3 linked regions of the Variovorax paradoxus B4 genome follow. The protein of the gene in region 2 interacts with the protein of the main gene of each other region in a pairwise test. Links are inferred from orthologs where the notes say so. Each region holds a gene or a part of one and is shown on either strand. Other genes may lie near its edges.

Region 1 (5,915 bases), 1.7 Mb from region 2 along the record:
ATGCGCTGGATCGCGCTTATGATGCCGCTCGCAACAACCTGCTCGATCGCGTGCGGGCCCGCATTGCTCACGCCGCGCCTTTGCTCGCGCGGCAGGAGCCCGCGGTGCCAGCTGACGCGACGGCCCTTCACGTTTGATGAGCCCTTATTCACGCATCACCGGCACCGGCAGCTATCTGCCCCCGCGCCGGGTGACCAATGACGATCTTGCCAAGGAATTGGCATCGCGCGGCATCGAAACCTCGAACCAATGGATCGTCGAGCGTACCGGCATCCATGCGCGCCACTTCGCGGCGCCCGAGGTCACGAGCAGCGATCTCGGCCTCGAGGCCGCCAGGCACGCACTCGAAGCCGCGGGCCGCAAGGCGGAAGACATCGACCTGATCATCGTCGCGACCTCGACGCCCGACATGGTGTTTCCGTCGTCGGCGGCCATTCTTCAGAACAAGCTCGGCGTGGCTGGCTGCCCGGCCTTCGACCTCCAGGCGGTCTGCAGCGGCTTTGTGTACGCGCTGACCGTGGCCGACGCCATGATTCGCACCGGCAGCGCGCGCTGTGCGCTGGTGGTCGGTGCCGAGGTGTTCTCGCGCATTCTCGATTTCAACGACCGCACCACCTGCGTGCTGTTCGGCGACGGCGCCGGCGCCGTGGTGCTCGAGGCCAGCGAGGAGCCGGGCATCCTGGCGAGCGACCTGCATGCGGACGGCAAGCACGTCGGCATTCTTTGCGTGCCCGGCCACGTCTCCGGCGGCAATGTGCTGGGCACACCCCTGCTGCACATGGATGGGCAGGCCGTGTTCAAGCTGGCGGTGCGCGTGCTCGAGGATGCCGCCCGCGCCACGCTTGCGAAGGCAGGCAAGACCGAGGCCGACATCGACTGGCTCATTCCGCACCAGGCCAACATCCGCATCATGGAAGGCACGGCCAGGAAGCTGAAGCTTCCGCACGAGAAGCTCATCGTCACGGTCAACGAGCATGGCAACACCTCGGCCGCCTCGATTCCGCTGGCGCTCGACGAGGCCGTGCGGTCCGGCAAGGTGAAGAAGGGCGAAACCGTCATGCTGGAAGGCGTGGGCGGCGGCTTCACCTGGGGCGCGGTGCTATTGAATCTGTAGCGCACGGCGATGCCCTTCCGGGCTGCGATGCGACACGACGCTTTTGATAAAAATGAAATCCTTTGCTTTTGTCTTCCCGGGTCAGGGCTCCCAGGCCGTCGGCATGCTCGATGCCTGGGGCGATCACCCGGCCGTGGCCGAAACCCTGCGCGAAGCCTCCGAGGCGCTGGGCGAAGACATCGGCGGGCTGATCAGGAACGGCCCGAAGGAAGAGCTGGCGCTGACCACCAACACCCAGCCGGTGATGCTGGTGGCCGGCGTTGCCGCCTGGCGCGCCTGGCTGGCCGAAGGCGGGGCCACCCCTTCGGTGGTGGCGGGGCATTCGCTGGGTGAATATTCGGCGCTGGTTGCGTCGGGCGTGCTGACGCTCGCGCAGGCTGCGCCGCTGGTGCGCTTTCGGGCGCAGGCCATGCAGCAGGCAGTGCCGGTCGGCGTCGGTGCCATGGCGGCGGTGCTGGGAATGGACTCCGGCAAGGTGGTGGCCGGCTGCGCGGAAGCCACGGCGTCCTTCGGTGCGGGCAGCGCCGAGATCGTCGAGGCGGTGAATTTCAACGATCCGATGCAGACCGTGATCGCGGGCAGCAAGGCGGCCGTCGACAAGGCCTGCGAGCTGCTCAAGGCCGGTGGTGCCAAGCGCGCGCTGCTGTTGCCGGTGTCGGCGCCGTTCCATTCGAGCCTGATGAAGCCTGCAGCCGAGGCACTGCGCGAAAAGCTCGCCACCCTCACGCTCGCTGCGCCGCAGATACCGGTGCTGAACAACATCGACGTGGCCGTCGAGACCGATCCCGCGCGCATCCGCGACGCCCTCGTGCGCCAGGCCGCCGGCCCGGTTCGCTGGGTCGAGAGCGTGCAGGCCTTGAAACTGCGCGGCGTAGCCTCCATCATCGAGTGCGGGCCGGGCAAGGTGCTGGCCGGCATGGTCAAGCGCATCGCCCCCGAGCTGGAAGCCGCGTCGGTGTACGACCCGGCGACGCTCGCGGACACCCGACAATCGCTCGCCGGCTGAACGGCGCAGGCCCCGGACACTTCTTTTATGAGCATTCCCAAATTCGAAGGGCAAGTCGCCCTGGTCACCGGCGCATCGCGCGGCATCGGCGCAGCGATTGCGCTCGAGCTGGCGCAGCGCGGCCTCAAGGTGGTCGGCACCGGCACCACCGAGGACAGCGCCGCGAAGATCACTTCGGCGCTCAGCGCCTTCGACGGCCGCGGCCGTGCGCTCGATGTGAACGACGCCGTCGCCGTCGAGGCGCTGATCGACGAAATCGTGCAGGCCTACGGCGCGATCCACGTGCTGGTCAACAACGCCGGCATCACGCGCGACACGCTGGCCATGCGCATGAAGGACGACGATTGGGACGCGGTGCTCGACACCAATCTCAAGGCCGTATTCCGCCTCTCGCGCGCGGTGATCCGCCCGATGATGAAGCAGCGCTACGGCCGCATCATCAGCATCACCAGCGTGGTGGGCGCCTCCGGCAATGCGGGCCAGGCCAACTACGCGGCGGCCAAGGCCGGCGTGGCAGGCATGACCCGCGCACTGGCGCGCGAGCTGGGCAGCCGCAACATCACGGTCAACTGCGTGGCGCCGGGCTTCATCGAAACCGACATGACGGCCAGCCTGCCCGAGGCACAGCAGCAGGCGCTGCTGCAGCAGATTCCGCTGGGCCATCTGGGCAAGCCGGCCGATATCGCACACGCGGTGGCCTACCTCGCGTCGCCCCAGGCGTCCTACGTGACGGGGCAGGAACTGCACGTCAACGGCGGCATGCACATGTAGCCGCAAGGCGCAATCTTTTCCCGTACCGGGCGCACGGCAAATGCCACAATGCGCCCGGCTAAAATCCACTGTTACCTACAACCCTCAGAGGGAACCAAATGAGCGATATCGAAGCACGTGTCAAGAAAATCATCGCCGAGCAGCTCGGCGTGGAAGAGTCCCAAGTAACGAACGAGAAGGCCTTCGTGGCCGACCTCGGTGCAGACTCGCTCGACACGGTCGAACTGGTGATGGCACTCGAAGACGAATTCGGCATCGAGATTCCCGACGAAGACGCCGAGAAGATCACCACGGTGCAAAACGCCGTCGACTACGCCACCAAGAATCAAAAGGCCTGATCGGGCCAAGTTGGAACTGTTTCGGCCGGCGGCGCTTTTCTTCTTCAGCCCCGTACGCGCCGACAGCAGTCTTCAGCGCTTCCAGAAAGGTTTGCCGGCATGACCAAACGCCGCGTCGTCGTGACCGGACTCGGTTGCATCGCTCCTGTCGGAAACACGGTGGCCGAATCCTGGTCCAACCTGTTGGCCGGCAATTCGGGCATCGACACCATTAAATCGTTCGACGCCAGCGCCTTCGCCTGCAAGTTTGCGGGCGAGGTGAAGGGCTTCGACATCACGCAGTACATCTCCGAGAAGGAAGCGCGCCACATGGACCGCTTCATCCACCTCGGAATGGCCGCCGCCATGCAGGCGGTCCAGGACAGCGGTCTCAAGACCGGCGATGCGCTGTCGCCCGAGGAGGCGACGCGCATCGGCTGCAACATCGGCTCGGGCATCGGCGGACTGCCCATGATCGAGGAAACGCATGCGGAACTCGTGAATCGCGGCCCACGCCGCGTGTCGCCGTTCTTCGTGCCCGCCTCGATCATCAACATGATCTCGGGCCACGTCTCGATCAAGTACGGCTTCCAGGGTCCGAACATCGCCGTCGTCACGGCCTGCACCACCGGCTTGCATGCGATCGGCCTGTCGGCCCGCATGATCGAGTACGGCGACGCCGACGTGATGGTCGCGGGCGGTGCCGAGTCGACCGTCTCGCCGCTGGGCATCGGCGGCTTTGCGGCGGCGCGTGCACTCTCGACGCGCAACGACGATCCGCGCACCGCGTCCCGTCCGTGGGACAAGGATCGCGACGGCTTCGTGCTCGGCGAAGGTGCCGGCGTGGTCGTGCTCGAGGAGTACGAGCATGCCAAGGCGCGCGGCGCCAAGATCTACGCCGAGGTCTCGGGCTTCGGCATGAGTGCCGACGCGTACCACATGACGGCACCCAACGTCGACGGCCCGCGCCGCTCGATGTCGATGGCGCTCGCCAACGCAGGCATCAACGCCGACGAGGTGCAGTACCTCAACGCGCACGGCACCTCGACGCCGCTGGGCGACCTGAACGAGACCAACGCGATCAAGAACACCTTCGGCGACCATGCGAAGAAGCTCGTCGTGAACTCGACCAAGTCGATGACCGGCCACTTGCTGGGCGGTGCCGGCGGCATCGAATCGGTGTTCACGGTGCTGGCGCTGCATCACCAGAAGAGTCCGCCGACCATCAATATCTTCAACCAGGATCCGGAGTGCGACCTCGACTATTGCGCCAACGTGGCGCGCGATCTCAAGATCGATGTCGCGGTCAAGAACAACTTCGGCTTCGGTGGCACCAACGGCACGCTGGTGTTCAAGCGCGTTTGAATCTTGCTCTTCCATGTACAGCGCACCGTCGGTGACCTATCCGGTGGGGCGCTCGCGCGGCGCGACCCGGATCTTGGTTGCCACGTGGGCCTTGGGTGCCTGCTGCGCGGGCCTCTCGTGCTATCTGATCGATAGCGTTGGCTGGCGCCAGCTGCTGCTGGTTCTGAGCGTCCTGTTTTCAGGCATTGCGGCCGGGCTCGGGCTGCGAAGCGACGGTGCCGCCATGCTGCACTTCGACGGCCTGTGCTGGACCTTGACGGGCGCCGACCCCGGCCGGTCCGTTCACGCGGCGCGCGCCGCCGTGGCGTTCGACCTGCAATCGCTGCTGCTGGTCCGGTTGACCCAGCCGGGCCGTGCCGGACGATGGATATGGCTCGAACAGCGCACCATGCCGGAGCGCTGGCGCGATGTGCGCCGTGCGGTATATTCGCGCGCCCCGTCCGCATCGCCTGCGGGCGAGCCGTGGCGGGCAACCGCGCCTGCCGATGCGCCCTGAACCTCCCCGATGACAACTTCTCCGCCGCCAGTGCCACCGGACTCCGGCTTGCCCGATGTGTCCGCCGAGGCGCCGCGCCCGGGCGAGGTCGACTTCCAGCTGGTCCAGCGCACGGTCGCGGGTGACCAGAAGGCCTTCGAGCTGCTGGTCATCAAGTACCAGCGCCGGATCGAGCGCCTGATCGGGCGCATGGTGCGCGACGTCGACCTGGTCGAAGACATCGCCCAGGAAACCTTCATCCGGGCCTATCGCGCGCTCCACCAGTTCCGCGGCGATGCCCAGTTCTACACCTGGCTCTACCGGATTGCGGTCAACACCGCCAAGAAGGCGCTGGTCGACATGAAGCGCGACCCGACCATCTCCGAAAGCGCCCTGCGGCCGTCTTCTGACGAGGACGATGAAACTTACCGCCCTGGAAACGAACCAATCAGCGACGAAACCCCCGAATCAGTCTTGGCAGCAAACGAGATCGCCCAGGTGGTCGAGGCGGCCATGGAAGCGTTGCCGCCCGAATTGCGCCAGGCGGTCACCCTGCGCGAGATCGAGGGCATGAGTTACGAAGAGATCGCCGAGGTCATGGATTGCCCTATCGGCACGGTGCGCTCGCGTATTTTCCGGGCGCGTGAGGCCATTTCGGCCAGGGTCAAACCGCTGCTGGACAACCAGTCCGGCAAGCGTTGGTAGGTAAGCAGGTGAATGAAATGAATCAGACGATGACGGTTCGTGAACAGGTATCCGCACTGGCGGATGGTCATTTGCATGGCGAGGACTTCGCGCGGGCCATCGACACCGTCTGCGCGGAAGAAGACGCGCGCGGGGCCTGGCGGGCCTATCACCTGGTGGGCG
Region 2 (5,964 bases):
GAAAACACCTCGCTGGGCAGCCTGCAGGCCGGCTCCAAGGTCAATCTCGAAATCGATACCGTGGCGCGCTACGTGGAGCGCATGCTTCAGGCCGGCGTTCTGGTGCCGCCCTCTTCCACATATTCCAAGGACACCGCCGAATGAACGCTTCCGTCACGCCCATCGGCGCTCCCCGCAGCACGCGGGCGCCCGCGCCGATTTCCTCTGTCGAGGAGATCGTGGCCGAGCTCGCTGCCGGCCGCATGGTGATCCTGGTGGACGAGGAAGACCGCGAGAACGAAGGCGACATCGTCATTGCGGCCGACCACATCACGCCCGAGGCCATCAATTTCATGGCGCGCCATGCCCGCGGCCTGATCTGCCTCACGCTCTCGCGCGAGATGTGCGAGCGGCTGCAGTTGCCGCCCATGGTGTCGCGCAACGGTGCCAAGCATTCGACGGCCTTCACCGTCTCCATCGAGGCGGCCGAAGGCGTGACCACCGGCATCTCGGCCGCCGACCGCGCCCGCACCGTGCAGGCGGCCGTGGCGCGCAACGCCGTGGCCAGCGACCTGGTGCAGCCCGGCCACATCTTTCCGCTGCAGGCGGTGGACGGCGGCGTGCTGATGCGCGCCGGCCATACCGAAGCCGGCTGCGACCTGGCCGCGATGGCCGGCTGCTCGCCCGCCTCGGTGATCTGCGAGGTGATGAACGAAGACGGCACCATGGCCCGCCTGCCCGACCTGCAGGTCTTTGCCGCCGAGCATGGACTCAAGATCGGCACCATTGCCGCGCTCATCGAACATCGCAGCCGCGTCGAATCGCTGGTTGAAAAGGTCGGCTGCCGCGAAATCCAGACCGCTTGGGGCAGCTTCACCGCCCATGCCTTCACCGACAAGCCGAGCCGTGGCGTGCACCTTGCGCTGGTGCGCGGCCAGTGGGCGCCGGAAGACACGGTGTCGGTTCGCGTGCACGAGCCGCTTTCGGTGCTCGACGCGCTCGAGATCAACCGCTCGCTGCACTCGTGGAGCCTGGACGCCAGCCTCGCCCACATCGCTAACGAGGGCAAGGGCGTGGCCGTGCTGCTCAATTGCGGCGAAACGGCTGGCGAACTGCTCGCGCAATTCGACGGCACCGCACGGCCCGCGCAGGCGCCCGAGCGCGGCCGCATGGACCTGCGCAGCTACGGCATCGGCGCGCAGATCCTGCGCGAATGCGGCGTGCACAAGATGAACCTGCTCGGCACGCCCCGCCGCATGCCGAGCATGGCCGCGGGCTACGGCCTCGAAATTGCTGGCTACCTGACCAAAGACTAAAGACTGACACGACATGCAAGGTGCAAACAAGGGAGCGGATGCAAAGCCGCTCGACGGAAAAGGGCTGCGCATCGGCATCGTGCAGGCGCGCTTCAACGCCGACATCACCGATGCGCTCGCCGCCGCCTGCCTCGCCGAGCTCGAGAAGCTGGGCGTGGCCGCTGACGACATCCATCATGTGCAGGTTCCCGGCGCGCTCGAAGTGCCGGTCGCACTGCAGGCGATGGCCGTGCGCGGCGGCTACCACGCGCTGGTGGCGCTGGGCTGCATCATCCGCGGCGAGACCTACCACTTCGAACTGGTGGCCAACGAATCGGGCGCGAGCGTGAGCCGCGTGGCGCTCGACCATCGCCTTCCCATCGCCAACGCGATCCTCACGACCGAAAACCTCGAGCAAGCCGTCGCCCGACAGACCGACAAGGGCCGCGACGCGGCCCAGGTGGCTGTCGAGATGGCGCAGTTGCTGGCCTCTCTCAAATGACCGAAGACAACAACAAAGCAGCCGGCGCCAAGCCGCGCCCGGCACGGCAAGTGCGTACCGGCCTGACCAGCACCGGCGCACGCAAGGCTTCGGCCAAGTCGAACCGCAGCCGCGCGCGCGAGTTCGCGCTGCAGGCGCTCTACCAGCACCTGGTGGGGCGCAACGACCCGACCGAGATCGACCACTTCACGCGCGACCTCGCGGGCTTTCACAAGGCCGACGCCGCGCACTACGACGCGTTGCTGCACGGATCGATCGAGGGCGCCGAACAGCTCGACGCCTTGATCCGTCCGCTGCTCGACCGCAAGTTCGAGGAAATATCGCCCGTCGAGCATGCCGTGATGTGGATCGGCGTGTACGAGTTCCAGCACTGCCTGGACGTGCCATGGCGCGTGGTGCTCAACGAGTGCATCGAGCTTGCCAAGGAATTCGGCGGCACCGACGGCCACAAGTACGTGAACGCCGTGCTCAATGGCCTGGCGCCGCAATTGCGCGCCGCCGAAGTCGAGGCCGACCGGGCCTCGGGCAAGGCCAGAGCGTGAGAATCTCGGCGCGCGCGCAGCGCATCGAACCCTTCTACGTCATGGAGGTGGCCAAGGCCGCCGGCGTGCTCGCGCGCGAGGTGGCCCACACCGACCGGCCGATGATCTTCCTGAACATCGGCGAGCCCGACTTCACCGCCCCGCCGCTGGTGCAGGAAGCCGCCGCGCGCGCCGTGCGCGCCGGCGCCACGCAGTACACCCAGGCCACCGGCCTGGAGCTGCTGCGCGAGCGCATCAGCGGCTGGTACGCGCAGCGCTTCGGCGTCGACGTGCCGGCGCGCCGCATCGTGGTGACCGCGGGGGCCTCGGCCGCACTGCAGCTGGCTTGCCTGGCCCTGATCGAATCCGGCGACGAGATCCTGCTGCCCGACCCCAGCTATCCCTGCAACCGCCACTTCGTGAGCGCCGCGGATGGCAAGGCCGTGCTGATACCCACCACCGCCGAAGAGCGTTTCCAGCTCACTGCCGCCAAGGTCGAGGCCGCCTGGACCGACAAGACGCGCGGCGTGCTGCTCGCCTCGCCTTCCAACCCGACCGGCACCTCGATCGCGCCCGATGAACTGCGCCGCATCCACGAGGTGGTGTCGCAGCGCGGCGGCATCACGCTGATCGACGAGATCTACCTGGGCCTGTCCTACGACGATGCGTTCGGGCAAACGGCCCTCGCCATCGACGACAACGTCATCAGCATCAACAGCTTCAGCAAGTACTTCAACATGACCGGATGGCGCCTGGGCTGGCTGGTGGTGCCCGACGCGCTGGTGCCGGTGGTCGAGCGGCTGGCGCAGAACCTCTTCATCTGCGCGAGCACCGTGTCGCAGTACGCGGCGCTGGCCTGCTTCGAGGCCGAGAGCATTGCCGAATACGAGCGCCGCCGCGCCGAATTCAAGGCGCGCCGCGACTGGTTCATTCCGCAGTTGAATGCGCTGGGCCTGAACGTGCCGGTGGTGCCCGACGGTGCCTTCTACGCCTGGGCCGACTGCACCGCGGTCGCCGAGAAGCTGGGCATTTCGGGCAGCTGGGATTTCGCCTTCGAAACCATGAAGCGCGCCCACGTGGCCGTGACGCCGGGCCGCGATTTCGGCACGGCCGAGACGGCCAGGTTCGTGCGCTTCTCCACCGCCAGCTCGATGGCGCATCTGCAGGAATCGGTCGAACGCCTGCGGGCCATGATCGCGAACCCCGCCCGATGAGCTACGCGTTTCCGATCCGCGTCTACTGGGAAGACACCGACGCCGGCGGCATCGTGTTCTACGCCAACTACCTCAAGTTCATGGAGCGCGGCCGCACCGAATGGCTGCGCTCGCTGGGCGTCGAGCAGCGCAAGCTGCGCGAGGAAACCGGCGGCCAGTTCGTGGTGAGCGAAACGCAGCTCAAATACCATCGCCCCTCCCGGCTCGACGACGAACTGCTGGTTACAGCCGATCTCCGACAATTGGGCACGGCGTCGTTGATAATCGGTCAGCGCGTGCTATCAAAAACAGAGCAAGAACGAATGGGGGCCGCGGCGCCCGTTCTGCTGTGCGAAGGCACGATCCGCATCGGCTGGGTGGATGCCGCCACATTGCGTCCTGCGCGGATACCAGCCCAAGTTACGGGAACCCTCGAGCGCCGCGGCGGCTCCATGATTCAACCTTTCAAGCCATGAACCAAGACCTCTCCATCATCAATCTCCTGCTCCATGCGAGCTTCGTGGTGCAACTGGTCGTGCTGCTGCTCGTGATCGTCTCGATCGCCAGCTGGGCCGCGATCATCCGCAAGTACTTCGCGCTGCGCCGCATGCGCGCGCTCAACGACGACTTCGAGCGCGAGTTCTGGTCCGGCACCAGCCTGAACGAACTGTTCGCCTCGGCCGCGCAGAACGCCAAGTTCGCCGGGCCCATGGAGCGCATCTTCGCCTCGGGCATGCGCGAGTACCAGAAGCTGCGCGAACGCCACGTGAGCGACGCCCCCACGCTGCTGGACGGCGCCCGCCGCGCCATGCGCGCGAGCTTCCAGCGCGAGCTCGACGCGGCCGAGCAGAACCTGTCGTTCCTGGCCACCGTGGGCTCGGTGTCCCCGTACGTCGGCCTCTTCGGCACGGTCTGGGGGATCATGCATGCCTTCACCGGCCTGGCCGCGCTCGCTCAGGTGACGCTGGCCACCGTGGCGCCCGGCATTGCCGAAGCGCTGGTGGCCACCGCCATCGGCCTGTTCGCCGCCATTCCGGCGGTGGTGGGCTACAACCGCTTCGCGCGCGAGATCGACAAGATCGCGATTGCCCTGGAGACCTACATCGAGGAGTTCTCCAACATCCTGCAGCGCAACCTCTCGGCCAACCCGGCCGCGGTGGCGTCGGCAACTTCGGCGGCTCCGGCCAACCGCTGAGCGGAGGTCCAGCGCATGCCCGCCGTTTCATCCCGGGGCCGAGGCCGCCGCACGATCAACGAGATCAACATGGTCCCGTTCATCGACGTGATGCTGGTGCTCCTGATCATCTTCATGGTCACCGCGCCGCTCATCACGCCGAGCGTGATCAACCTGCCCTCCGTCGACCGCGCCAACAAGCACCCCGACAAGCCCATCGAGATCGTCATCAAGAGCGACGACGAAGTGCAGATCAAGAAAGACCCGTCCACCGGCAGCGGCGGCGCGTCCGTTCCCATGACCCAGATCGGCTCCGCGGCCAAGACCGCCCAGGGCGGCGACGACCAGCGCCCCGTGGTCATCAGCGCCGACAAGTCCGTCAAGTACGAAACCGTCGTGAAGGCGATGAACCAGCTCAAGCGCAGCGGCATCGAGCGCGTGGGCCTGTCCGTCACCACCACGGGCGGCAAATAAGGCATGTCGCTCGCCCTGGATCGCCCCGAGTTCGCACCACCGCCGCAGCGCGGCACGCCGCGCGCGGTGTTGCTCGCGCTGATTGCGCACGCGCTCCTGATCGCGGCGCTGACGTGGGGAGTGCGCTGGCGCAGCGACGCAGACGAAGGCGCCGTCGATGCGGAGCTGTGGTCGTCCACGGTGCAGCAGGCCGCGCCGCGCCTGTCCGCGCCGCAGGCACCCACGCCCGCTCCCGCGCCTCCGCCGCCTGCGCCTCCACCACCGCCGCCGCCTCAAGTGAAGGCCCCTGAGCCCGCACCGGCACCGCGCGCTCCGGACATCGCGCTCGAGCGCGAGAAAAAGCTCAAGGAAGAAAAAGAGCAGAAGGAGCGCGAACTCGAGCGCCAGCAACAGCAGCGCAAGAAAGAGCTCGAGGCCAAGCAGCGCGCCGAAGACGAAGCCGAACGCAAGAAGGCGCAGCAGCAAAAGCTCGCCGAGCAGCAGAAGAAGCAGCAGCAGGAAGCCGAGGCCAAACAGGCCGAAGCGAAGAAGCAGCAGGAAGCCGCAGCCAAGCAGGCGGCGGCCGACCGCGCCGCAACGCTCAAGCGCATGCAGGGCCTCGCGGGCGCGAGCGGCAGCGACGATTCCAAGGGCACGGCCATGCGCTCGTCAGGGCCGTCGAGCGGCTATGCGGGACGCATTGCCGCGGCGGTGCGCCCGAACATCACCTTCCCCGACGCCGAGACGGTCAACGGCAATCCGGCCGCCGAGTTCGAAGTGAATCTGGCACCGGACGGCACCATCGTCGGCGTCAAGCTGACCAAGTCGAGCGGATTGCCCAGCTGGG
Region 3 (6,290 bases), 1.3 Mb from region 2 along the record:
GCGCCTCGGGCCGCGCCGCCTCGATGGCGGCCTTGTCGACGCCGAACGACGACAGCCATTGCGCGACGATCGCCAGGTATTCGTTCTGGCTGAACGGGTAGAAGCTGACCCACAGGCCGAAGCGCTCGGACAGCGAGATCTTTTCCTCGATCACCTCGCCGGGATGGACTTCTCCGTCCTCGGTGTGGGTGTAGCTGAGGTTGTCCTTCATGTATTCCGGCAGCAGGTGGCGCCGGTTGCTGGTCGCGTAGATCAGCACGTTGGGCGTCGATGCGGCAATCGATCCGTCGAGGATCGACTTGAGCGCCTTGTAGCCCGGCTCGCCCTCGTCGAAGCTCAGGTCGTCGCTGAACACGATGAACTTCTCGGGCCGTTGCGACACCACCTCGACGATGTCGGGCAGGTCGGTCAGCTCGGCCTTGTCCACCTCGATCAGCCGCAGCCCCTGCGGCGCATAGGCCTGCAGGCAGGCGCGAATGAGAGACGACTTGCCCGTGCCGCGCGCGCCGGTCAGCAGCACGTTGTTCGCTGGCTTGCCTTCGACGAACTGGCGCGTGTTGCGCTCGATCTTTTCCTTCTGGACGTCGATTTCCTTCAGGCTGTCGAGCGACATGGCGGCCACGTGCTTGACGGGCTCGAGCACGCCGTGGCCCGAACTGCGGCGGCGATAGCGCCAGGCGATCGACGCGTTCCAGTCGGCGGGGGCCGCCAGCGGCTGCGGCAGGATCGATTCGATGCGGCCGATCAGCTGCTCGGCGCGCTCGATCAGCTTCTGGAACTGTTCATTCATGACCTGTAGTCGGCATTGATCGTGACGTACTCGTGGCTGAAGTCGCAGGTCCACACGGTTTCGCTGGCGTGACCGCGGCCCAGGCCGATGCGCACCGTGATCTCGCTCTGCTTCATCACGCGCTGGCCGTCTTCCTCGCGGTAGGACGGATTGCGCCCGCCCTTGACGGCCACGTGCACGTCATCGAGGAACAGGTCGATGCCGGTCTGGTCGAGATCCTCGATGCCCGCGTAGCCCACGGCCGCGAGGATGCGACCGAGGTTCGGGTCGCTGGCATAGAAGGCCGTCTTGACCAGCGGCGAATGCGCCACGGCGTAGGCCACCTGCTTGCACTCGGCGGCATCGCGCCCGCCTTCGACCTGGATGGTGATGAACTTGGTGGCGCCTTCGCCGTCGCGCACGATCGCCTGCGCCAGCAGGCGCGCGACATTCTGCATGGCTTCGACGAGGGCCTTGCCTTCGGGTGAATCGAGCGAGGTGATGGCGGCGTGCGCGGCCTTCTGGGTGGCGATGACCACGAAGGAGTCGTTGGTCGAGGTGTCGCCGTCGATGGTCACGCGGTTGAACGAGGCGTCGGCCAGCCGTTTGGCCAGCGGCTGGATCAGGGCCGGATCGATCTTCGCGTCGGTCGCCATGAAGCCCAGCATGGTCGCCATGTTCGGGCGGATCATGCCGGCGCCCTTGCTGATGCCGGTGATGGTGACGGTGGCGCCGCCGACCTGGACCTGCTGGCTGAACGCCTTGGGGATCGTGTCGGTGGTCATGATGCCTTCGGCAGCACGCGCCCAGTGGTTCTCCGAAGCATCGGCCAGCGCGGCGGGCAGGCCGGCCTCGATGCGGTCCACGGGCAGCGGCTCCATGATCACGCCGGTGGAAAACGGCAGGATCTGCTCGGGCGCGATGTCCAGCTGGCGCGCGAGCGCAATGCAGGTGGAGCGCGTGCGCATCAGGCCATCTTCGCCCGTGCCCGCGTTGGCGTTGCCGGTGTTGATCACCATCGCGCGAATGCCGTAGTTGGCCGCTAGGTGGTCGCGGCACACCTGCACCGGCGCCGCACAGAAGCGGTTCTGCGTGAACACGCCGCCGACCGCGGAGCCTTCGTCGATCAGCACGACGGTCAGGTCCTTGCGGTTGGCCTTGCGCACACCCGCTTCGGCCACGCCGATGCGGACGCCGGGCACCGCGAACAAGGCGGCAGGATCAGGGGCGGACAGGTTCACGGGCATGGCGGGTTCTCTTCTCGGGAGTTTCTGGGTCAGCTGAGCTTGCCGTGGCAATGCTTGTACTTCTTGCCGCTGCCGCAGGGGCACGGGTCGTTGCGGCCGACGCGGGCAAAGGCCGCGGCCTCGGCCTCGGCGCCGAGCGTGCCGAGCCCCAGCCCCGCAGCCGCGATGCGGCGCTGGTTTTCCTCGTCCAGGCGCACCTCGACCTCGCCGGTTTCGGTCGGCGCGCTGTAGGTGATGTTCGAGACGTTCTCGCCGCGGCTTTCGAGCGCATCGGCGGCTTCTTCAAGCTGCTCGCCCGACTGCACGCGCACCGTCATGAGCTGGCGCGTGACTTCGTTCTTGACCGAGTCGAGCAGCTGGCCGAAGAGTTCGAAGGCCTCGCGCTTGTATTCCTGCTTGGGCTGCTTCTGCGCATAGCCGCGCAGGTGGATGCCCTGGCGCAGGTAGTCGAGCGAGGCCAGGTGCTCGCGCCAGTGCGTGTCGATGCTCTGCAGCAGCACCATGCGTTCGAACTGGGTGAAGTTTTCCTGGCCGATCAGCGCCACCTTGGCACCGAAGCTGTCGTTGGCGTTCTTGACCACCTTCTCGACGATGTCGTCGTCGCCCACGGCCTCGGCCGCCTCGATGTCCTTCTTCAGGGGCATGTCGATGCCCCACTCGTTGAAGAGCGTCTTCTCGAGGCCGTCGAGGTCCCACTGCTCCTCGACCGACTCGGCCGGCACGTACTGCCGCACAAGATCGGTGAAGCAGCCTTCGCGCAGCGCCGCGATCTGCGCCGTGAGGTCGCCCGCGTCGAGGATGTCGTTGCGCTGCTGGTAGATCACCTTGCGCTGGTCGTTCGACACGTCGTCGTATTCGAGCAGCTGCTTGCGGATGTCGAAGTTGCGCGCCTCGACCTTGCGCTGCGCGCTCTCGATGCTGCGCGTGACGATGCCGGCTTCGATGGCTTCGCCGTCGGGCATCTTGAGGCGATCCATGATCGCCTTCACGCGGTCGCCCGCGAAGATGCGCATCAGCGGATCGTCCAGGCTCAGGTAGAAGCGCGAGGAGCCCGGGTCGCCCTGGCGGCCCGAACGGCCGCGCAGCTGGTTGTCGATGCGGCGCGACTCATGGCGTTCGGTCGCGATGATGCGCAGGCCGCCCAGCGACTTGACGAACTCGTGGTCCTTGGTCCATTCGGCGCGCACGTGCGCGATGTCGGCCTCTTTGGTGGCGTCGTCGCGGCCTTCGTCGTTCTCGATGGCCTCGATCATCTTCTCGATGTTGCCGCCCAGCACGATGTCGGTACCGCGGCCGGCCATGTTGGTCGCGATGGTGATCATCTTCGTGCGGCCGGCCTGCGCCACGATGTCGGCTTCGCGCGCATGCTGCTTGGCGTTGAGCACCTGGTGCGGCAGGCCCGCCTGGGTGAGCAGGCCGTCGATGATCTCGGAGTTCTCGATCGACGAGGTGCCCACCAGCACCGGCTGGCCGCGCTCGTAGCATTCGCGGATGTCCTGGATGGCCGCCTCGTACTTTTCGCGCGTGGTCTTGTAGACGCGGTCGAGCTGGTCGTCGCGCTTGCTGATGCGGTTCGGCGGAATGATGACCGTCTCGAGGCCGTAGATTTCCTGGAACTCGTAGGCTTCGGTGTCGGCCGTGCCGGTCATGCCGGCCAGCTTGCCGTACAGGCGGAAGTAGTTCTGGAAGGTGATGGAGGCCAGCGTCTGGTTCTCGGCCTGGATCTGCACGCCTTCCTTGGCTTCCACGGCCTGGTGCAGGCCGTCGCTCCAGCGGCGGCCCGTCATCAGGCGGCCGGTGAATTCGTCGACGATGACGACTTCGCCCTGCTGCACCACGTAATGCTGGTCGCGGTGGTACAGGTGTCGTGCACGCAGCGCGGCGTTCAGGTGGTGCATCAGCGTGATGTTGGCCGGGTCGTAGAGCGACGCGCCCTCGGGCAGCAGCTTGAATTCGCCCAGCAGCTGCTCGGCCTTCTCGTGGCCGTCTTCGGTCAGGAACACCTGGTGGGTCTTTTCGTCCACCGTGAAGTCGCCCGGCACCGTGACGCCTTCGCCCGTGCGCGGGTCGGCCTCGCCTTCCTGCTTGGTCAGCAGGGGCACCACCTTGTTGATGGCCAGGTAGAGGTCGGTGTGGTCTTCGGCCTGGCCGCTGATGATCAGCGGCGTGCGGGCCTCGTCGATCAGGATGGAGTCCACCTCGTCGACGATGGCGTAGTTCAGGCTGCGCTGAACCCGGTCGCCGGGCTCGTACACCATGTTGTCGCGCAGGTAGTCGAAGCCGTACTCGTTGTTGGTGCCGTACGTGATGTCGCTGCCGTAGGCCTGCTGCTTTTCCTCGCGCGGCATCTGCGGCAGGTTGATGCCCACCGTCAGGCCCAGGAAGTTGTACAGGCGGCCCATCCACTGGGCGTCGCGGTTGGCCAAGTAGTCATTCACCGTGACCACGTGCACGCCCTTGCCCGACAGCGCGTTCAGGTACACCGGCAGCGTGGCCGTGAGGGTCTTGCCCTCGCCAGTGCGCATTTCGGCGATCTTGCCGTTGTGCAGCGCCATGCCGCCAAGCAGCTGCACATCGAAATGGCGCATCTTCATGACGCGCTTGGAGCCTTCGCGCACGGTGGCGAATGCTTCGGGCAGCAGGGCGTCGAGGCTTTCGCCCTTGGCGATGCGGTCCTTGAACTCCTGGGTCTTGGCGCGCAGCCCATCGTCGCTGAGCTTCTCGAATTCGGGTTCGAGCGCATTGATGCGCTCCACCGTCTTGCGATACTGCTTGAGGAGCCGGTCGTTGCGACTGCCGAAGATCTGGGTCAGGAAGTTGGTTGCCATTGGCGTGGAGATGGGCGGGCACCTGACACGACAGGCACTGCGACCGGATTCCCTAAGATATGGTGAAAGCAGTTGGGCGCACCTTCTTCGAATGCAAGCTCCGAAGAAAGCAAGCGGCTCCAGACCGGATCTGCCGGCGCAAGCGTCGGCAAACCGGGCATTTTAGCTGTCCTTGTTCCCCCCTCCGGATTACCCATGAATCGCCGCTCCGTCCCACCCTTCACGTTGCAGCAGGCCGCCGAAGGCTCGCCCACCCTGGCGAGCCTGATCGCCCGTGCGCGCGACGCGAGCGACCGGCTGCGGGCGGTCGAGGGATTGATCCCGCCGGCCATGCGCCCGGCCGTCCAGGCCGGCCCGGCCGAAGGGGACGTGTGGTGCCTGCTGGTCAACGGCAGCGCGGCGGCGGCCAAGCTGCGCCAGCTGTCGCCGATGCTGGTCACCCGGCTGCGCAACAAGGGCTGGGACGTGAACACGATCCGGATCAAGGTCCAATCCGGGCGCTGAACGGAAAAGCGGCCGGCCGCGCAAACGGCCCGGCCCATCGGGGCCTGGCCTATTGCGGCTGAAGTCCGATGTTGTGCGCCACCTTCTGCCAGCGCTCGGCTTCCGCGCGCATGAAAGCCCGCAGCTCGCCCGTGGTGGATCCCTTCAGCTGCACGCCGAGCACGGCCATGCGCTCCTTCACCGACGGATGGTCCAGTGCCGCGATCGCCTCGCGCCGCAACCGCTCGATCACCTCCAGCGGCGTGGTGGCGGGCGCCACCATGGCCCACCACTGGTCGATCTCGAGACCCTTGAGTCCGCTCTCCGCCAGGCCAGGCACATCCTTGAGGCCCGGAATGTTCACGCGCTGGGCGCTCGTCACCAGCAGCGGGCGGATCCTGTTGGCGCCCAGCAGGCTGGAACCGCTGGCCAGCGTCGCGAAGTGCCCGGCCACCGTGCCCGCCGCCACGTCGGTGAGCGCCGGCGCCGAGCCGCGATAGGGAACCATGTTGAACTTGATCTTCGTGCGGCTCGCCAGCAGCTCGGCCGCCAGGTGGCTCACCGTGCCGGCGCCGCTGTGCGCGATGGGCGGCGGCATCGGCCGGGCGGCCGCCGTCCTGATGAAGGTCTTGAAATCGCGGCTGTCGTCGTTCATGCCCGCAAAGAAGACCAGGGGCGAGGTGCCGATCATCGTCACCGGCGTGAAGTCGCGCAGCAGGTCGTAGGGCAGGCGCGTCGTCACCGCGGGCGCAATGGCGTGCGGCAACTCGACGATGGCCAGCGTGTAGCCGTCGGGCACGGCCTTGGCCGCTGCATCGGTGCCGATCTGGCCCGCGGCGCCGGGGCGGTTGTCGACGATCACCGAGCTGCCGATCGTCTGGCTCATGCGCTGCGCCATGGCGCGCGCAATGGCGTCGGTGCTCCCGCCGGCTGCCCACGGCACGATCAGCTTGATGGGTTTGT

The links.
Region 1: the proteins of VAPA_RS15685 (region 2) and acpP interact in binary tests that used the Escherichia coli proteins (3 or more experiments, as listed by UniProt). The link is inferred for Variovorax paradoxus B4 from one-to-one orthologs.
Region 3: the proteins of VAPA_RS15685 (region 2) and secA interact in binary tests that used the Escherichia coli proteins (3 or more experiments, as listed by UniProt). The link is inferred for Variovorax paradoxus B4 from one-to-one orthologs.

The regions. Positions count from the first base shown.
Region 1 is NC_022247.1:1,618,697-1,624,611, forward strand. What follows is about bases 1,660-4,609. They hold acpP (acyl carrier protein), read left to right. Parts: upstream 1,660-2,989; coding sequence 2,990-3,229; downstream 3,230-4,609. Other genes in these bases: fabD (ACP S-malonyltransferase), read left to right, coding at 1,660-2,120; fabG (3-oxoacyl-ACP reductase FabG), read left to right, coding at 2,148-2,891; fabF (beta-ketoacyl-ACP synthase II), read left to right, coding at 3,329-4,573; VAPA_RS07345 (hypothetical protein), read left to right, coding at 4,587-4,609. In the rest of the region: phosphate acyltransferase PlsX, read left to right, coding at 1-137; VAPA_RS07320 (beta-ketoacyl-ACP synthase III), read left to right, coding at 137-1,114; more of fabD, read left to right, coding at 1,167-1,659; more of VAPA_RS07345, read left to right, coding at 4,610-5,069; RNA polymerase sigma factor RpoE, read left to right, coding at 5,079-5,753; VAPA_RS07355 (sigma-E factor negative regulatory protein), read left to right, coding at 5,771-5,915. UniProt on the Escherichia coli protein: Carrier of the growing fatty acid chain in fatty acid biosynthesis.
Region 2 is NC_022247.1:3,353,003-3,358,966, forward strand. Bases 2,238-5,236 are described here. They hold VAPA_RS15685 (YbgC/FadM family acyl-CoA thioesterase), read left to right. Parts: upstream 2,238-3,507; coding sequence 3,508-3,966; downstream 3,967-5,236. Other genes in these bases: nusB (transcription antitermination factor NusB), read left to right, coding at 2,238-2,318; VAPA_RS15680 (pyridoxal phosphate-dependent aminotransferase), read left to right, coding at 2,315-3,511; tolQ (protein TolQ), read left to right, coding at 3,963-4,685; VAPA_RS15695 (ExbD/TolR family protein), read left to right, coding at 4,701-5,138; tolA (cell envelope integrity protein TolA), read left to right, coding at 5,142-5,236. In the rest of the region: VAPA_RS15660 (riboflavin synthase), read left to right, coding at 1-144; ribBA (bifunctional 3,4-dihydroxy-2-butanone-4-phosphate synthase/GTP cyclohydrolase II), read left to right, coding at 141-1,295; ribH (6,7-dimethyl-8-ribityllumazine synthase), read left to right, coding at 1,309-1,776; more of nusB, read left to right, coding at 1,773-2,237; more of tolA, read left to right, coding at 5,237-5,964.
Region 3 is NC_022247.1:4,645,671-4,651,960, forward strand. What follows is about bases 1,846-5,170. They hold secA (preprotein translocase subunit SecA), read right to left. Parts: upstream 4,845-5,170; coding sequence 2,046-4,844; downstream 1,846-2,045. Other genes in these bases: argJ (bifunctional glutamate N-acetyltransferase/amino-acid acetyltransferase ArgJ), read right to left, coding at 1,846-2,016; VAPA_RS21700 (hypothetical protein), read left to right, coding at 5,040-5,170. In the rest of the region: VAPA_RS21685 (ATP-binding protein), read right to left, coding at 1-790; more of argJ, read right to left, coding at 787-1,845; more of VAPA_RS21700, read left to right, coding at 5,171-5,348; VAPA_RS21705 (Bug family tripartite tricarboxylate transporter substrate binding protein), read right to left, coding at 5,398-6,290. UniProt on the Escherichia coli protein: Required for protein export, interacts with the SecYEG preprotein conducting channel.